2 regions of the Pseudoflavonifractor sp. An187 genome follow, and region 1 is predicted to be linked to the other one. Evidence: predicted binding sites of a transcription regulator. Region 1 holds the regulator's gene; the other holds the start of a gene.
What was found. Region 1 encodes Rex, which represses fermentation and respiration genes when NADH is low (regulators of the CRP and FNR family bind a similar motif). Its sites were predicted from a motif close to ATTGTTAANNNNTTAACAAT; they were not measured.
Positions count from the first base shown of each region.

Region 2: gap (type I glyceraldehyde-3-phosphate dehydrogenase) is a predicted target of Rex. The motif match lies at 6,909-6,928, and genes of this name have one in related genera.

Region 1 is NZ_NFKG01000001.1:305,942-315,788, reverse strand. Features, by position in the region: gene B5F22_RS01590 (peptidoglycan-binding protein) at 1-204, opposite strand, end outside; gene B5F22_RS01585 (carboxypeptidase regulatory-like domain-containing protein) at 215-604, opposite strand; gene B5F22_RS01580 (redox-sensing transcriptional repressor Rex) at 748-1,380, shown strand; tRNA gene B5F22_RS01575 (tRNA-Arg) at 1,481-1,557, shown strand; gene B5F22_RS01570 (putative ABC transporter permease) at 1,652-2,962, opposite strand; tRNA gene B5F22_RS01565 (tRNA-Gly) at 3,346-3,419, shown strand; gene B5F22_RS01560 (DUF362 domain-containing protein) at 3,630-4,757, opposite strand; gene B5F22_RS01555 (ABC transporter permease) at 4,860-6,107, opposite strand; gene B5F22_RS01550 (ATP-binding cassette domain-containing protein) at 6,122-7,012, opposite strand; gene B5F22_RS01545 (DUF3169 family protein) at 7,024-7,761, opposite strand; gene B5F22_RS01540 (helix-turn-helix transcriptional regulator) at 7,758-7,970, opposite strand; gene B5F22_RS01535 (glycerophosphodiester phosphodiesterase family protein) at 8,211-9,026, shown strand; gene B5F22_RS01530 (XRE family transcriptional regulator) at 9,203-9,847, shown strand, end outside.
Region 2 is NZ_NFKG01000019.1:23,195-33,041, forward strand. Features, by position in the region: gene B5F22_RS08675 (hypothetical protein) at 1-70, shown strand, start outside; gene B5F22_RS08680 (hypothetical protein) at 643-2,004, shown strand; gene B5F22_RS08685 (TetR/AcrR family transcriptional regulator) at 2,057-2,608, opposite strand; gene B5F22_RS08690 (YhgE/Pip domain-containing protein) at 2,809-5,091, shown strand; gene gap (type I glyceraldehyde-3-phosphate dehydrogenase) at 5,819-6,829, opposite strand; gene B5F22_RS08700 (hypothetical protein) at 7,207-7,836, shown strand; gene B5F22_RS08705 (chloride channel protein) at 7,946-9,211, shown strand; gene obgE (GTPase ObgE) at 9,250-9,847, opposite strand, start outside.

The sequences.
Region 1 (9,847 bases):
GTACACCCGGTTGAGGGCAAAGGAGATTTGGGCCAGAATGTTGGCTTTCAGGGCTTCCTCTGACCAGGTGGGGTATACCTCGCTGGAGGCTACATTTTTGATGTAGTCGGGGAAGGTCACCGTGACGTTCTCCGCCGCCTCCTTGGGCTGGCCCAGGTGGACGGTGATATACTGGGGAATGTAGGGAATGACGGATACAGACATAGAAGCCTCCTTACAGCGGTTGTGGCGTGACGTTGGTGAACTGGGGCCGAGGGATGGGCGACTCGGGAATGGCCAGAGGGATGAGGGGCACACTCTGGGTGGTCTCTACCCCAGAAAAGATCTGGAGATTTTCGAAAACAGCCACCTGATACCCCGGGTGCTCCACCACCAGAGAGTAGGAGGAGAAGGGCAGGGGGGAGCCAGGGCTCTGGCTGAGGGCGGCGTCGGGAGCGGGCAGGGAGATGGGGCCAGCCACGCCGCTCTCGTCTGTAATGAGCACGGATAGAAGCTGATGCCTACCCTGTCCGTCCGGCTGGGACACCAACACCGTGGCCCCCTGTATGGGGAGCTGAGCCCGGGACGCATAGACGTGGACAATGAGAGAACCGTTTTGTGCCAATGCTAGGACCTCCTTGAGAAATGTTGCAAGAACTTGCACATGGAAATTGACAAACTTATGACAATGAGATAAAATGAATTGCGTATGGTGATCAAAAGAAAGATGAAATGCCGAAAAACTCTGACGGGATGTGAGGGTGTCATATGAAAAAAGATAAGATTTCTTCGGCGGTGATCCGGCGTTTGCCCCGCTATTATCGCCATTTGGATGACTTATATCGTGCCGGTACCATTCGAATCTCTTCCGGAGCCTTGGCCCAGTCCATGGGCCTGACGGCCTCCCAGATTCGCCAGGATCTGTCCTGCTTTGGCGGGTTCGGTCAGCAGGGCTACGGGTACAACGTGGAGCGGCTGCGGGGTGAGGTGGCAGAGATCCTGGGGATGAACCGAGGCCACACCGTGCTCATCTTGGGTGCCGGTAACTTGGGCCGTGCCCTCATTGAGAATTTCCCGTTCCGTGCCAATGGCTTCCGGCTGGTGGCCGCCTTTGACGTCAACCCGGACCTGGTGGACACCAAGCTGGGCGGCGTCCCCGTCTACCATGTGGATGGTCTGGACACCTTTGTGCGGGAGCACCGGGTGAGCGTGGCGGTTCTGACGGTGCCTGGGTCTGTGGCCGTGGCCACCGCTCGCCGCCTGAGCAAGCTGGGGGTGGACGGAATCTGGAATTTCACCAATGTGGAGTTGCCGGAGCAGGAGATGCCCGACGTGAAAGTGGAGAACGTGCACTTTGCAGACAGCCTGCTAACGCTGAGTTATATGATTTCTGAGGAGTAAATAGACCTCTCAAAAATTTTTCAAAAAATCGAAAAAAACACTTGCAATTTCATTTCAGCTGTGCTAATATATATGAGTCGCCAGAAAACGACAGCGACAAGCGGCTGTAGCTCAGCTGGATAGAGTGTTTGGCTACGAACCAAAAGGTCGGGGGTTCGAATCCCTCCAGCCGTACCAAAAGGCAAGTTCCGAAAGGGACTTGCCTTTTTTTCTTCCGGAGACATAGGAAAACGTCCGATGCAGGAATCAGCATCGGACGTTTTTTTCTCGGTCAGTCCGTGACCTGTTTCATGTTGGGGTAGACCTGATGAATCCGCTCATCGGGGTAGTAGTGGTCCAAAAATTCGGTGAAGCCGTTGGTGGGGGCGTCAGGGGCCGATTGGCGCTGTTGATACCGACCCAGAGCCAGGGCGGAGATGGCCATATTGAACACCATGAACACAACAATCACCCAGGTGAGCACTTTGCCCGCTTTCATGGGGATGCGCTCAATGAGACGGGACAGGCGGGGATAGAGGACCTTCATCCACACGGCGGCGGCAATGCCCCAGAAGAAGCAGTAGAGCAGATTGATGCGTCCGGCCAGGTTGAAGGGGATGTGGCTGTAATCCCAGAACACGGTGCCGAAGACCAGCTCGGTGAAGACACTACACACATATTCGTACACACCGCCCACAATGGTGCCGGCAAGGAAGAGGTAGCCCTCGCTCTTGTCTTTGTACCGATAGAGCAGGGCGGTGAACATCACAGCGCCAAGGCCCCACACAATACTAAAGGGACCGTAGATGAGACTGCTGCGGCTCATCCAGATGCCCATGGTGGCCCGGCAGAACAGCGTCTCGATGATATCGCCCAGCAGGGCGGCAATGAAGAAAATCCAAATCAGCTTGGTGGGAGAACAGCCCTGGGCAAACACGGTGGGCTTGGGCTTTTGGGAGGGGGCGGCCTGCTCCAGATTGGGGAAGGCGTGGAGCATACGGGTCTGGACCCGCCGGGTGATGGCGTGGCCGAAGAGAGCGGTGAGCTCCTGGAAGTCTCGGGACAGCTGTTCCAGACGGCGGATACGCACGCCCATCTGTACCGTGATGCCCAGAGAGAGGGCCAGGTCCAGGGCGACCAGTCCCAATCCCACCAGAACCAGGATGCGGGACAGCAGGGGAGGGAGGTCACCCAACACCAAGGCTAGAAGGGGGTTGAGAAAACTCACACACAGCCATGCGCCCACACCCAGCACCAGCAGCAGGGGCAGGGAGATGTACCCATGAAAGTGGAATTTGTGGTCGGAGAAGTCCCACCATCTGCGGTGGAGCATGCGCTCCAGAGCGACACCGGTGGTAATGACCAGAATGCCGGACAGAACGCAGGAGCCCAGAATAAAGAACAGGGGGCGGTGGGTCAGTTCCGAGAGGAACACCGTGGAGAGTACCGCTCCAATGCCGTAAATGGGGCTGACAGGAAGGTTGAGAAAGCCTGGGTTGACAAAGGAATGTTTTTTGACGGCACAGAATGCCACGCTGATGCACCAGCCCAGAATGGAATAGATGAGAAAGAACCAGGCCAGTTGGGAGAGTGAGTATGTCATGAAAAGCTCCTTTCGGGGTTGTTCTGAGAAAGACAAAAACTCACCACAGTATTGCTGATTACTGGGGTGAGTCAAAAAATATGCAGCATTGCGGGCTGATGGGAGATCAGCGCTGGCTGGGCACGGTGCGATCATCACCGAAAATCATATCATCCACATCAGGCTTGCGGGGATATTCTTTCACAAGTTTCACCTCTTTTCTCTTGCGCTGTTGTACATTATAGCAACATGTATCGGAAAAGTAAAGGGTGGAATTGTAAAATACAAATAAAGTTTTGGGCAAAGTGTAGAAAAGTGGAGGGATAACGAGGAAGATAGGGGAGAAAAAATGCTTGCAATTTCCCAGGGGGTGTATTATAATAAGCTTCACCGAGTTGAAATATGCGGGTGTAGTTCAATGGTAGAATGTCAGCTTCCCAAGCTGAACACGGGGGTTCGATTCCCCTCACCCGCTCCAATGAAAAAGACACGCTAAAAAGCGTGTCTTTTTCATTGGGAGCCATAGGCTCATTTCAATGCTCGGCGGAAGTGAATTCCGCCTGCGCCAAGGTTTTCGCCCAGGCGAAAACACTTGTACGGCGCACCAGCGCCGCCCGGCTTTGCGGGACCCTGTACTTATAATTATAAAAATGCCTGGAGAGAAGCCCTCTCCAGGCATTTTTGAGTCTTACTTTAGAAACACCAGTTCATAGCTGCGAGAGCCGATGCCGATCGTTTCAGCGTGCTCCAGACAGGTCTTGTACTCCGAGTCGGGGGTGCTGTTTTCAAAATGATCGTGGTGGTCACAGAAATCCGGCTTGGCCATGTTGTCGCTGAGCTGGCTGTTGGGCAGGGGATCGCAGGCCAGGCAGGCGTCCACACAGGCCTGGTCCAGGGCCAGGGGATCAAAGGAGGCGAACATGCCGATGTTGGGGAGGATGGGGGCGTCGTTCTCGGCGTGGCAGTCACAGTTGGGGCTGACGTCCACAATGAGAGAGATGTGGAAGTTGGGACGGCCGTCCACCACTGCTTTGGCATACTCCGCCATGCGGCAATTCAGGTCCTTCACAGCGGCCCAACTGGAGAAGTCGATGGCGTCAAAGTTGCAGGCACCGATGCACCGGCCACAGCCCACGCAGTTCTCGGTGACAATGTGCATCTTCCGGGTGGTCTCGTCAAAGGCCAGACCCTGGTTGGCGCACTCCTTCATGCAAGACTTGCAGCCCACGCACTTGTCCTGGTGTACGGAGGGCTGACCGTTGTGGTGCTGCTCCTTCTTACCGGCCCGGGAGCCGCAGCCCATGCCGATGTTCTTGATGGCGCCGCCAAAGCCCGCCATCTCATGGCCCTTGAAGTGGTTCAGAGAGATGAACACGTCAGCGTCCATAATGGCTCGGCCGATCTTGGCGTTTTGGACGTACTCTCCGTTGACGGGGACCTCCACATCGTCGGTGCCCTTCAGACCGTCGCCAATGAGGATGGGACAGCCCACAGTCATGGGGGTGAAGCCGTTTTCCCAGGCGCAGTACAGGTGCTCCAGGGCGTTTTTCCGGCTGCCCACATAGAGGGTGTTGCAGTCGGTGAGGAAGGGCTTGCCACCCAGCTCCTTCACCACATCAGCCACAGCTTTGGCGTAGTTGGGGCGGAGGAAGCCCAGATTGCCCAGCTCGCCGAAGTGCATCTTGATGGCCACGAACTTGTTATCCATGTCGATCTCGCCAATGCCTGCGGCCCGGATGAGCCGCTTGAGCTTGGTGGGAAGGCCCTCGCCCAGCTTGGTGCGGAAATCGGTGTAGTAAACGTTTGCTTTTTCCATACCTCATTGCTCCTTGTCTCGAAATAGGGTGAAAGTCATGTAAGAACAGTATAGCGGAGCCAGGAGAATTTGGCAAGAATCATCCGGGAAGGCTTTGAAAAGTTAGGCCTGCCAAACTGCTTTGAGGATGGCGCCAATTTTAGGCGGAGTGCCGTAGAGGAGCACGCCCACTCGGTAGATCTTGGCGGACAGCACCCCGATACCCACCACAGACACCGCCAGAATACCGATGGACAGGACAATCTGATAGACAGGGACGGTGCTCATAGCGATGCGGGCAAACATGGCGATGGGGGAGGTGAAGGGGACGAACGAGCACACCATCATGGCGATGTTGTCCACCGCACCGCTGCCCATGCTGAACATGACCACGCAGAAGGCAATGACAAAGAGCATGGACAGAGGCATGATGGAGGTGTTGATATCCTCCAGCTTGGTGGCAGTGGAGCCGATGGCGCCGTAGAGGAAGGCATAGAGAAGGAAGCCCAGAACGAAGAACACCAGCAGATATACCAGCAGGGACAGGGGCATGTCAAACAGGGAGGTCATCACGGAATTGCCGCCCCAAGCGTCCAGATTGAGCTGGTAGAAGAGAAGGGCGGAGCCGAAGATGACCGCCAGCTGGACAAACCCGGCGATGCAGGAGGCCAGCACCTTGCCGAACATCATGTTTACCGGGGTAGCGCTGGTGATGAGCAGTTCCATGGCTCGGGAGCTCTTTTCAGTGGCCACGTGGGAGGCTACCATCTGGCCGTAGAGCATGATGACCATGTACAGGGCCAACGTCATAATGTAGGTGTACCAGTAATTTTGGGCCTGGTCCACCCCCAGAAGTTCCTCTTTGGCGTCAATCTGAAGGGAGAGAATCTCCCCGGCCTGGTCCGGGCTCAGTCCCTGTTGGGTCATGGCCTCCACCTGGGCTAGGCTCACCAGAACTTGATTGGCCACCTGGGTAGTCTGGTCGTAGAGGGAACGATTGTACACATAATAGGTGTAGGAAGTCAGGGAGTCAAAGACCAGGGCACAATCGGCCTCCTGGTTGGACACCTGCTCCTTGATTTTAGCGAGGTCGTCTTGCGTCCAAGTCACCGTCTGGTCAGGGAAGGCAGAGGCCAGGGCCTGGGCAATGGTCTCGCCCATCTCTTGAGAGGGGGCGGAGATCAAAATCACCGACTGCTCGGTGGGCTCATCGGAGGAATCTCCGCCCATGGAGCCGAAGAAACCAATCAGGTTGGGCAGGAACATCACCACGGCCAGAACAGCCACAATGAACAGGGTGGAGCCCACAAACACCTTGTTTTTAAAGTAGTTTTTCAGCTCAAAGCTGAGAATAGTACGAAATTGTCTCATGATCTCTTCTCCCTTCACACGTGGTCCCCGGCGTATTCCACGAAGATGTCGTTGAGGGACGGCTCGTAGACCTGCACCCGGTCAATGTCGTAGCGGGCCACCAGTTGCCCCATCATCTCCTGCTTCTGGCTGGGGCTGTCCAGGCGGAGAAGCACCTCGCCGGGCTGCACCAGCTGGCAGCGATTGCCCAGTTGGGAGAGAATCTCCCGGTATTGGGGGCTGAACACGGTGAGACGGTCCCGGGGATAGCTGCGCTTGATCTGTTCCAGATTGCCGGAGATGGCGATTTTGCCCTGATTGAGGATGGCGATCTCCTGGCAGAACTCCTCGATGTAGTTCATCTGGTGGGAGGAGAAGAGGACGATTTTTCCCTTTTGAATCTGCTCCTTCACCACATCTTTGAGCAGAGCGGCATTTACCGGGTCCAGACCGGAGAAGGGCTCATCCAGTACGATGATATCGGGGTCATGGGCCAGGGCGGTGATGAGCTGGATTTTCTGCTGGTTGCCTTTGGACAGGGTGTCCAGCCGCTTGGTTTCGTACTCCTCCATGCCCAGCCGTTCCAGCCAGTGGCGCACCGAGGCCACCGCCTTGGCACGCTTCATCCCCTTGAGCTGGGCGAAGTATACCAGCTGTTGCCCGATGGGCTTTTTGGGGTACAGCCCTCGCTCCTCGGGGAGGTAGCCCAGGGACACCTTGCGGTAGTCGATGGGCTTCCCATCCAGGAGAACTTCTCCGCTGTTTTGAGGGAAGACGTCCATGAGAATGCGGATGGTGGTGGTCTTACCGGCGCCGTTTCGGCCCAGCAGGCCGAAGGCCTGGCCTCCCTCAGCGGTGAGGGAGATGCCCTGGAGCACCTGCTTGGCTCCAAAGCTCTTTTCGATGTTGCGTAGTTCCAATTTCATTATTGCTTACCTCAACTTCTCTTTTTATCCATTTGTAGGGATGTGTAGTTGTACACAAACTGCTGTACCAGCCAGAGACCGCCCACCAACAGACTATACGAAGGGGCGACCAGGTCAATGACGGATAGAATGGATAGTATTGCCATGATGCCGGGGAAAATCAGACCCATTACCTTGAAGGCCTGGTAGCTGCATTGGGCGATCTGCTGCCGCTCGGCTTCATCGCAGCTCTCGTACCAGTCCTTTTGAAACTTAAAATCAAAAATATCACCACGCTTTTCGGGAAATAGTTTCTTAGTAGCGGAGATGATGCGGGCTTGAATTGCTGTCATCCAGATGATGTGCCCGATGAGTAGGAACCAGGAGAGGTTGAACCCCCAAGAGGATGCATAGCTCAGAGCCATGGCCAAGAACATGAGCACCGTGGCCAGATTGGCCAGAAACATGGCCCGGCACAAAGTCAGGTTGGCCTGGGGAAATGCCTCGTCGTCCGCCAAAGCCTTGGGGATCAAACGCTTTCCCCGGAAGTAGTACCAAGTGGCCCCTATCAACAGCGAAAATCCGGGGACATAGCACCAGGGACCTAGGGAAGCCAGCATCAGGTTGAACTGCTCGCCGAGATTGCGGACAGAGAACTCATTGGACACGGCGGCAACGCCCACGATGCCGCCAATGAGGCCGCAGATGATGATGATCACGGCGAAGGTAACATAGATACGAGCGGGTGATTTTTTCTTAGCTTCTTTCATGATGACTCCTCCTCTGTGAGATAAAAGACGTCCTCCACCGGGAGGTGGAACACCTGGGCAATGCGAAGGGCCAGGGTGATGGAGGGGTTGTAGTCCCCTCGCTCAATGAGGCTGATGGTCTGCCGGGAGGCTCCCACCAATGTCCCCAGCTCCTGCTGGTTGATGCCCTGGGCTGCCCGAAACTCCTTGAGTCGATTCTGTAGCGGCATGAGCACCCCTCCTTGACAAGTATTATTTGCGTTATGACAGCTATCTTTGGCAAACATAAGATAGCATTGACAAGGATTATTGTCAATAGGGAAAAATAAAGAAAACGTAAAAATCTGTTTCCACCCGGTGAAGAGGGTGGATTTTTTCAAAAGCTTCGGTATAATGGAGAGGTGGTCCGAGGGGGGAAGGGCGAAACCCCACGGAATCTTGTCAGATACATGAGAGGTTGGATGGAAACCATGGGAATATGGATTGTGATAGGAGTTGTTGCAGCGCTGCTGCTCTTTTGGGTTATGTCGGTGCGGTGCCGCCATGGACACCCGGCGTGGGAGGTGCTGCGCCGATACCGATATGCCCACCGGGGGCTGCATGATGAAACACGGGGCATCCCGGAAAATTCCCTGACTGCGTTTCGCCGGGCGGCGGAGCGGGGGTATGGGGCCGAATTGGATGTGCACTTGACCCGGGACGGGAGTCTGGTGGTCATCCACGACGACTCCCTGCTGCGTACCGCTGGGGTGGACGTGGATGTGGCTTCTCTGACGGCGGAGCAGCTGTCTCAGTACCGCCTGGAGGGCACTCAGGAGAAAATCCCGTTTTTGGAGGAGGTGCTGCCTCTGTTTGAGGGGCGGGCCCCGCTGATTGTGGAGCTGAAAGCGGAGAAAAATGCGGCTCGGCTGGCCAAGGCGGCCTGTCAGGTGCTGGACCGCTACAAGGTCAACTATTGCATTGAGTCCTTTCACCCCAAGGTGTTGATGTGGCTCAAGCGGCACCGTCCTGAAATCTGCCGGGGGCAGTTGAGTCAGAACTTCATCCGTGAGCGCAGCGGGATACCTCTGGTGGCTGCGGTGGTGATGACCAACGTGCTCACCAACTTGGTGACGTGCCCGGATTTTGTGGCCTATAAATGGAAGGACCGCCGCCAACTCTCTCTGTTTCTGGCCAGACGCCTGTGGCGGGGCCAGGAGGTGAGCTGGACCATCCGGGATTCTGCATCTATGCAGCGGGTGGAGCAGGAGGGCTGCCTGCCTATTTTTGAGGAATTTCAGCCGTGAGAAATTTTAACATGGAGCTGGATGAAAACAGCAGAGGGTCTGCGGTGAAAAGGTCGCAGACCCTCTGCTGTTGCTAAAAAGTGATGATTTGGAACCTGATGGCCCCATGTTAAAACTTGTTGCTTTACAAGTTTGGTGTTCTCTCGTACAATGCGGGCAAGGATGGTGATTGAGTCATGCTAGGTGATAACATTAAGAAATACCGCCGGGAGAGAGAATATACCCAGGAAGAACTGTCTGCTAAACTGCATGTGGTTCGCCAGACGTTGTCCAAGTGGGAGAACAATGCGTCTGTGCCAGATGCAGAGGTTCTAATCAGAATATCTCGAGCGTTGGAGGTGCCGGTCAGCGTACTGCTGGACCTGACGCCGGAGGAAGAAACCGTGGACTTGACGGATGAGTTGGCAAGGGTCAACGAGGAGCTGGCAGAGCGCAATCAACAGCTCCAAAGAAACACATTGGCCAGCCAGAAGCGGGGGCAAATCGTATTTCTCTCCTTCGCGGCCCTGATGGTTGTGATCCTAGTGGACAATCCCTTGGCGTCGCTGCTTTTGGTGGGGGCCTGCATTGCATTGTCACTGCTGATCCTGTATCGGAATTTGTCTCTGTTTTCCGAGAGTACGGTTTCCATATCCCAGATGAAAGCGCTGAAAGTTGTGACGATATTCAACGCAGTGTTTTTGATTGTGTTGCTGGCAGTTTGTGGCCTGCTGCAAGCCCAGGTGATCACGCTGACGGCGCAGCAGGAACAGTGGTTGCTTATGGGCGTGTTTTCCGGTCTGTTCCTTTTCTTTGGTGCGCTTTCTCCACGGCTGCCATAT
Region 2 (9,847 bases), on a different contig from region 1:
GGGAAATGTGCGTGGCTTTTTGTTAAAACAGACCGAGCACGGCTATTCTCTGCAATCACGGTATCAATAACGGGTGTGATTTCGCTGGCTTGTGGTCTGTTTGGGACCGGCAAACTCCTGACGTAGCCCACAAATTCACAGGGACTGCGCAGAAATATTCTGCCTCTTACCACAAAGTACCTTGCAGCTACGGTGGGTGTTCTGGATATATTTTGCAGCGGCACTACGCTCAGACTCCCGGAACAAACGTCCGGTGTCTTGGGTGTGGATATGTGGGTAATATTAGCGGTGGAATTATGTCTGTAGGAAACAATGCCAATGAAAATGAATAGTATATTGATTCGATTTTTCCTTCTAAATCACATCAGTAGTTCTTAACTTGATGACGGGGCAATTTATGACTTGGAAAGTGCGGTGAGCAACACGAAAAAGAAGAACTTTGCCAGTGTATTTCTGGCCCTCTCCTCTGGATGACGGAACGATCACCCAGAGCTTTATCCTTATCAAAGAGGGCGAAATCTGGTTTGTGGGGGGTAGCTACTTCCCAGTCTAATCTGGCCCTGCATCAAGGAAAACACATTGCCTCAGAGAATGGTTCCAATCCAAACGCCTGTGAGCTGCACAAGTAAGGAGGGGTATGAAATGAAGCACACAGCAAACACGTGGAAAAAGCCACTGGGAATTGTGACGGTGTTGGTGGTCCTGGTAGCCGTGGCCGCCGCCGCGTTCTTCCGCTCCAAACCCATGCTGGACCCCGCTGACACCCTCCAGGTGCGCTCCATCAGCGCCGACTACTGGAAGGGCGGGGAGACCTATCGCTGTGACATCTCCCAGGAGAATATTCCCCAGAAATTGAGTAGCGATCTGGTGGCCCTCTTCCAGGGGGTCACCATCCGAAACACCCTCTTCCCTCCCCCTAACACCTACACTGTGGAGCCGGACTCGGTGTACATCAGCATCCAGGTGGGGCTGGCTGAGGGGTCCATGCGGGTAAACCTGAGCACCAATTCCGCCTACACATCCGCCCAATTTGGGGACACCCATTACTCCATTGTGGACGGTCAGGACTTGTACCAGAAGGTGTATGATCGGCTGTCCCCCCTCCTGGTGGCCCATGGCTCCCCTGGGGCCCCAGAGGGAGAGCCCAGTCCCACCCCGAGCCAGCTGCCCCAGACGGTGCCCTGGGAGGTGCCTGAGCAGCAGCCCATGACCTATGAAGAGTATTTTGAGCAGGAGCGGGAGTATGACTTTGAGGACCTGGATTATGCGTGGTTTTACGACCAGTGCGACTTTGAGTATCGAGACGGCGCTCTGTATCTGGTGGACAGCCAAAAAACCGGGGAGGCGCTGTGGAAGGTCTGGGACACGGACAACTTGGAGGTCAAGGCGGTGGACCCGGCGTGGATCTACGGCATCGTAGACGGCAAGACCCTCATCCGCATGGACTACAAAGGGAACCACCAGGAGACCCTCTTTGTGGATGACAGCGGCCTCATTTCCACCATGAACCGGGGCATTTCCAACCCTCTGACTGTGGCGTATACCTATCGCTATGATGGAACGCCTGCGCCCGCCTGCATCCAGAATCCCCTGCCTCTGGCCGACCGCTCGGTGCTGTACTTCTGGGCTGGAGCGGAAGATGGGGACGGGGCGGCCCTGTACCGCCTGTATGTGCACGACGGACACACCGACGTGGTGTACCAGTATACCCAGAAGGAGCTGGAACAGTATCGCTTCCCCGACTGCCCGGAGCTGGAGGGCACCGGGCCCTACTACCGTATTTCTGTGCCGAACCCAGTGTCCAATGTGGAGGTGGGCTGGACTGTGGGGAACCCGGAGTTTTTCCACCGCTTTGACGCAGAGATGCAAAATGAGTATACAAAGGTGACCGATACAGAACTTTTATATGAGAAACCCATGGAATACGGCCTTCCCAAGTCGTTTTCCTGCACGAAAAACATGTTGACGGGAGAATTCCAGCAAGTGGAACCCCGGTCCTACTAAAACCCATGAACCCCCAGGAACTCGCCATTTGGCGGGCTCCTGGGGGTCTTTTTTATCGGTGGGTCACCCCGGCGATGAGGTCGTCGGTGCGCCGGGCCATGTCCTGGGGGGACTCGGGGCAGCCCCGGGACAGCCAGTCCTTGATGAGGCCCATGCCCCCCGCCACGCAGAAGGTGTAGCGATAGGCCACATCCGGCTGGGTGCGCTGCAAGGGGGTGAGAATGTACTGGGAGAGCATCTCCTCAATGTGGTGGAGAAAGCCAATGTCCCCCCGGGGGCCCAGCAGAGCGGCGCAGATGTCCCGGTTGGCAAAGAGGATGGAGAACACATCCTCCAAAAAGGCCAGGGTGTCCCCCTGGAACTGCCCGGTGAGGGTCTGCTCCATGGCGTGGCCGATCTGGTCATACAGCTCCTGCTCCACACACTCCAGCATGTGGGGGATGTCCCGGTAGTGGAGATAGAAGGTGGAGCGGTTGATGTCCACCAAATCCACCAGTTCCGTCACCGTCACCTCGTTGACGCTCTTCTCCCCCATCAGCTGGGCCAACCCCTGGCGCAGCTGGGCCCGGGTGCGCCGCACCCGTCGGTCTGGTTTCCGCTCCATCCCAAGCCCCTCCTGTCTTGTAAATCTTTTTTGAACAATGGACATTCTGTCGTCACTCTGTCTAGTAATCCACAGAATGCCGACCAATTGTCGGTTGTGTTGTCTCATCCCCTCCAGTATAATGCCTCTTGTAAAAAATCACAATACCGAGATGTATAGTAGACACTATGTCTACAAAACCTGGAAGGAAGGGTTTGACGTTGAAACGACAAGAATGGAAGCGTTTGCTGCACAATCCGCTGCTGTTGGTGGTGATGGTGGCCATTATCGCCATTCCCACCATCTACACCACCCTGTTTTTGGGCTCCATGTGGGACCCCTACGGGAATGTGGAGCATTTGCCGGTGGCGGTGGTAAATCTGGACCAGCCGGTGACGGTGGAGGGGGAGACCTACCACATCGGGCAGTCCCTGGTGGACAACCTGAAGGAGGACGCCTCCCTGGACTTCCACTTCATGGGCCAGGAGGAGGCCCAGGAGGGGCTGGCGGACGGCACCTACTACATGGTCATCACCATCCCGGAGGACTTCTCCCAGCGGGCCGCCTCCATCACCGAGGCCCACCCCCAGACCATGGAGCTGAAGTACGAGACCAACCCCGGCACCAACTACATCGCCTCCAAGCTCAGTGAGAGCGCCATGAAGGAGATGGAGCTGGGGGTGCGGGAGGAAGTGACCCGTACCTACGCCACCACCATGCTGGAGCAGATCGGCGTGGTGGGAGACGGCATGACCCAGGCCACTGACGGCAGCGGCGAGCTGAAAGACGGGGCAAACACCCTCACCCAGGGAGCCCAGTCCCTCACCGACTATCTGGGGCAGCTGGCAGGGAGCTCCCTCACCTTCGTGGACGGCTCCCAGCGGCTGAGCCAGGGCCTGGGCGAGTATCTGGCGGGGGTAACCCAGGTGGCAGAGGGCAGCGGAGCCCTCAACGACGGCGCCAAGCAGCTGGAGGACGGGCTGGGCCAGCTCCAACAGGCCACCCAGCCCCTCACCCAGGGCGTGGAGCAGCTGCAAGCAGGAGCCCAGAATTTGGCCCAGGGAGCCGGTCAGGCGGCGTCCAGCAGCGGTACCCTATCCCAGGGTGCCGCCCAGGTGGATGAGAGCCTGGGGGCCCTCCTGGCGGGCCTCCAGACCCTGCAAAGCCAGACCGCCGATCTGCCCCAGAACGCCCAGGCCCTGGCCCAAGGAGCCAAGCAGTTGGAGCAGGGCCTACAGGGGCTGTCTCTGGCCATCCAGAGCGGCCAAGTGAGTGGGGAGCAGCTGCAAGCCCTGGTGGGCCAGCTGCAACAGGGGGCGGACCAGCTGTCCCAGGGGCTGGGCCAGCTCAATCAGCAGGCCCCTGCCCTCACCCAGGGCATTGCTCAGGCCGCCCAGGGGGCCGGACAGCTGAAAGACCAGGGCACCACTCCCCTGCGCTCCGGCGCTGCCCAGCTGCAACAGGGCCTCGACACTCTGGCCCAGGGCAGTGAGACGCTGTCCCAGGGCGTGACCCAGATGCAGGGCCAGCTTCCCGCCCTCACCCAGGGGGTGGACAAGCTGTACCAGGGCGCCGCCCAGCTCCACCAGGGCACCCAGAGTCTGGTGGACGGCGCTGGCCAGCTCATGGACAACAAGGCCCAGCTGACGGAGGGCATGGACGCCCTCACCCAGGGCTCGGTGCAGATTCAGGACGCCGCCGGGCAGCTGCACCAGGGGGCTCAGACCCTCACCGACGGGGCAAAGGCTCTGGAGGACGGAGCGGCCACCCTCCAGGACAAGCTGGCCGAGGGCGCTCAGGAGATTGCCGACACCAACACGGGAGACGAGGTGGCGGACATGATGGCCGCCCCGGTGGACACCCAGGAGAGCCAGCTCACCCAGGTGCCCAACAACGGCCACGGCATGGCCCCCTACATGATGTCGGTGGCCCTGTGGGTGGGCTGCATCGCCTTTAGCCTGATGTATCCCCTGACCCAGTACAGCGGCGAGCTGAAAAGCGGCTTTGCCTGGTGGCGGAGCAAGGCCTCGGTGCTGTACACCGTGGCCATTGCGGAGGCCCTGGTGATGCTGGGCAGCCTCCACCTGTTCAACGGATTCCAGCCCGTGGACTGGGGCCGCACGGTGCTGGTGGCCCTGGTGGCCGCCCTCACCTTCATGTCGGTGATGTACTTCTTCACCTGCCTGATGGGCAAGGTGGGCAGCTTCCTGATGCTCATCTTCATGGTACTCCAGCTGGCGGGCTCGGTGGGTACCTATCCCCTGGAACTGTCCGGCTCCTTCGTCCCCGCCCTCAACGGCTGGGTACCCTTCACCTACACCGTGCGGGCCTTCCGCAGCGCCATTGCCGGAGGCCAGGACATCACGGGTTGCCTGGTGTATCTGGGGGTGTGGTTTGTGGTGTTCACCGCCCTGACGCTGGTGGTGTTCCACGTGCGCACCCGCCGCATCCGCCGGGGGCAGCCCACCCTCATGGTGTGGCTGGAAGAGCACAGCCTGGCCTAATTTCATCAAAGGAAAGCCCCGAGACTACGGTCTTGGGGCTTTTTAGTGTGTATGGTATGGCGTGCTGTCCCTATCCGGAAGCTGGTTCAGGCTTGCCAGCCTGGTGGGGACGCTCCGCTGGGCCCGATTTCTCCCCGATGAGAAATCGGGGAAAGAATCGCCAAAGGCGGGGCCTTCCCCCGCCCTGTGGAATCCACCCCGCGGTACTGGATAGAGTGTGCGCCTTCCTCTTTTCAGCCCTTACTCTGGTGGGGTCACATAGATGGCTTGTCCGTCTACGGGTTGCACCTACTTCTCTGCTGGTGCATCCTTCTACCGCCAGAGCCTTGCCCTGGTGAGCCGCTGTTCCCAGCGATCGGTGGCCAGGCTTCCGGCGGCGGGAACGTCGCACACCGGGGTGAGGCCCTAGGAACAGAGGCACCGTCTTACAGAGAAGGGGCGCTTTCCATAGACTTGCCAGGCTATCTATGTGACCCCACCGGGGCCAGGGCCGACGGTGGGATTGACGCAGGTCCAGCCTCGTACCCCAGGGGGGTACTTAGGGGGGAACGCCCTAAGCGGGTTTTGGTTTCTTTTGACCGGGCAAAAGAAACCCCTAGCGGGAAGCGTCCCCACCAGGCTGGCAAGCCTGAACCAAGCCGGTGAGAAGGTCAATCTTCCCCCTTTTGGAACCAAAAAAGCGCAAAAAAAGGGCTCTGCCGAAGCAGAGCCCTTTGAAATGGTTTTCTTACTTGTGGTCCACGGAGTACATGTGCTTGATGAGCTCCAGAACCTTGTTGGAGTAACCCATCTCGTTGTCGTACCAGGACACGACCTTCACGAAGGTGTCGGTCAGAGCGATACCAGCCTTGGCATCGAAGATGGAGGTGCGGGAATCGCCCAGGAAGTCGCTGGACACCACGTCCTCGTCGGTGTAGCCCAGAACGCCCTTCAGCTCGCCCTCGGAAGCCTTCTTCATGGCGTCGCAGATCTCAGCGTAGGTGGCGGGCTTCTCCAGGTTGACAGTCAGGTCGACCACGGACACGTCCAGGGTGGGAACACGCATGGACATACCGGTCAGCTTGCCGTTCAGAGCGGGGATGACCTTGCCCACGGCCTTAGCAGCGCCAGTGGAGGAGGGGATGATGTTGCCGGTAGCAGCACGGCCGCCGCGCCAATCCTTCAGAGAGGGACCGTCAACGGTCTTCTGGGTAGCGGTGACAGAGTGCACGGTGGTCATCAGGCCGTCCTTGATGCCGAAGTTGTCGTTCAGCACCTTAGCGATGGGGGCCAGGCAGTTGGTGGTGCAGGAAGCGTTGGACACGAAGGTCATGTCGGAGGTGTAAGCGTCCAGGTTGACGCCGCACACGAACATGGGGGTGTCGTCCTTGGAAGGAGCGGACATGATGACCTTCTTGGCGCCGGCGTCGATGTGAGCCTGAGCCTTCTCCTTGGTCAGGAACAGGCCGGTGGACTCCACAACGTACTCAGCCTCCAGCTTGCCCCAGGGAATGTCAGCGGGGTTACGCTCGGCGAAGACAGGGATCTCCTTGCCGTTGACAACGATGCCGGTCTCGGTGGCGGAAACCTCGCCCTCGAAGTGGCCGTGCATGGTGTCGTACTTCAGCATATAGGCCAGGTAATCAGCGGGACACAGATCGTTGATACCCACGATCTCGATCTCGGGATGATTGATGCTGGCGCGGAAAACCATTCGGCCGATACGGCCAAAACCGTTAATACCTACTTTAATGCTCATTGGTATCACTCCTTATAAAATTGGATGATCGCGTTTGCGCAAGGCTATTATACATCACATTCCAGCCAAATGGAAGGGGGTTGTGAAAAATTTTTCAAAGTTTCTTTGCCCCAGGCAGCACAGGAACCCTCTGGCTGCAAAAAGCCGGAAAAATCCTCCATATGGCAGAAACTCGGGCCAAAAGAGAGCGGTTGAACCGGCAGCAACCGCGAAAATCCGGGGCAAAACCGCCAAATTCTCCAGACAAATCACGTCAAATAATCCAAAAAATTTGTAACATCCTGGGCCCTGCTTGAAAGATATGCACACGTATGATATGATGGAAGCAAAAAGCGCAGCTATGCGCCCAAGAGAGACGAGGAAAGGAGTTATGAACCATGAAACACAGATGGATGGCATTGCCTCTGGCCTTAGGACTGACTCTGACCCTGGCCGCCTGCGGCGGCAACGACCCCAAGGAGGACCTGGTGGGCGCCTGGTCCGGCCAGGTGGATGTGATGGACCAGGTGGTGGAGGGAATGCGGGTGACCGCCCCCGAGATCGCCGACGAGCTGGAGCTAGAGAACTTCTACATTCCCCTGGAGATGGAGTTCCGGGATGACAACACCTACACCATGACGGTGGACCAGGAGAAGCTGGACGAGAGCATGGATGCGCTGATCCAGAAGACGGTGGACGCCACCCTGGTCTATCTGGAGCAGGAGCTCAAAGACCAGGGGATCACCAACATGACGGTGGATGAGGCCCTGGCCCAGTCCGGCATGGACCGGGAGAGCTTCACACAGCTGATGCGGGACAGCCTGAGCCAGCTGAGCTCCTCCGTAGTCCAGCAGATTCAGACGGAGGGCCAGTACCGGCTGGAGGGGAATCAGATGTACACCTCCGATGACAAGGACACGGAGCCGGGCAGCGATGGGGCCACCCCCTACACTTTGGACGGCGACAAGTTAAATATGGATTTCAGCAACGTCAGTCTGGGTGAAGTGACCTTCACCCGTGGCGGCTGAACCCACATACCCCGGGCGGGGGGAGCTGCGGCTTCCCCCGCCCTTGACAGTCTTTGGGGGGTAGAATATAATCCAAAGTGTCAATGAAACACAAAAAGGGCGGGAGGATATGAGAGAAAAAGCGAGGGATTTCTGGGGCAGGGTCAGCCCCACGGCGGGGGCCTGGGTCCACTGGACCGTGTTGGCGGCCCTCACGGGCGTGGTATGCGGGGCGGCGGGATCCGCCTTTTCTCATGCCATCACTCTGGTGACCGCATGGCGGGGGCAGCACCCCTGGCTGCTGTGGTGTATGCCCCTGGCGGGCCTGGCCATTGTGTGGCTGTACCAGGTCTGTGGCATGGCAAATGACAGCGGCACCAACCAGATCATCGCCAGCGTGCGCTCCGGCCAGCGGCCACCCCTGCGCCTGGCCCCACTCATTTTCATCGGCTCGGTGCTCACCCACCTCACCGGCGGCAGTGCGGGCCGGGAGGGAGCGGCCCTGCAAATTGGCGGCAGTCTGGCCTGCCAGGTGGGCCAGCGGGTGCACCTGGGGGAACGCCAGATGAATGTGGAGGTCATGTGCGGCATGAGCGGCCTGTTTGCCGCCCTGTTTGGCACCCCACTCACCGCCACGGTGTTTGCCATGGAGGTGGTGAGCGTGGGCATCGTCCACTACTCCGCCTTGTTCCCCTGTCTGCTCACCGCCCTGGTGTCCACGGGGGTCACCGTCCTGCTGGGGGTGGAAGGGGAGCACTACACCCTGGACGCCATTCCCACCCTGGGCGCGGCGTCTCTGGCCCAGATCGGGGTACTGGGGGTGGGGTGCGCCCTGCTGGCCATGACCTTCTGCGTGGTGGTGCACCAGACCGGGCACTGGTACGCCCACACCTTCCCCAATCCCTATCTGAGGGCCGTGGTGGGCGGCGTGCTGGTGGTGGCCATCAGCCTGCTGGAGGGCAGCGGCGACTACAACGGGGCAGGGGGACACATCATCGCCCTGGCGGTGGATGAGGGCACCGTGCACGTGCCCTGGGCCTTTGCCTTGAAACTGCTGCTCACCGCCCTCACCCTGGGGGCGGGCTACCGGGGCGGCGAAATCGTGCCCACCTTCTTTGTGGGGGCCACCTTCGGCTGTGCCGTGGCCCCGCTGCTGGGGGTAGACCCGGGCTTTGGGGCGGCGGTGTGTATGATCGCCCTCTTTTGCGGGGTGGTCAACTGCCCCCTGGCCAGCATTTTTTTGAGTGTGGAGCTGTTCGGCAGTGAGGGGCTTCTGTTCTTTGCCCTGGCCTGTGCCCTCAGCTACCTGCTCAGCGGCAAGTTCTCGTTGTACTCCAGCCAGAAAATTGTCTATTCCAAGCTGGAACCCCGGTTTATTGACGAAAATGCGCACTAAAAAACACCCTGGAAGCCATCGCTTCCAGGGTGTTTTTCTCACTTCTGATACTCGAATTCCAGGTTGTACAGGCACACCAGGTCGCCGTCGGTGACGCCCTTGGCCTCCATCTGGTCGAAGACGCCCGCTTCCCGCAGCCGCTTGTCGAACCAGTTGCGGCTCTCGTAGTCGGAGAAGTTGACGTTGGCCATGAGCTGGCGCAGCCAGGGCCCGTCCACCAGCCAGGTGCCGTCGTCGTCCCGGGTGATCTCCAGGGGGGCGGAGGTGTCCACCTCGGGGGGACGCTCCACAAAGGTGGGCTCGAACACCAGGATGGGGGGGAGGTGGGCCAGCTCGTCGGCGGCAGCGTACATCAGCTCTTTGGTGCCCTGGTGGGTGGCCGCCGACATCTCAAAGAGACGGCAGCCCTTGGCCTCCACGTGGGCCCGCAGCCGCTCCAGCAGCTCGGGGTCCTCCATCACGTCCACCTTGTTGGCGGCCACCAGCATTTTGCGGGAAGCCAGCTCGGGGGACCACTGCTCCAGCTCGGTGCAGATGGTGTCGAAGTCCTCCACCGGGTCCCGGCCCTCGCTGCCAGACACGTCCACCACGTGGATCAGGAGGCGGCAGCGGTCAATGTGGCGCAAAAAGTCGTGG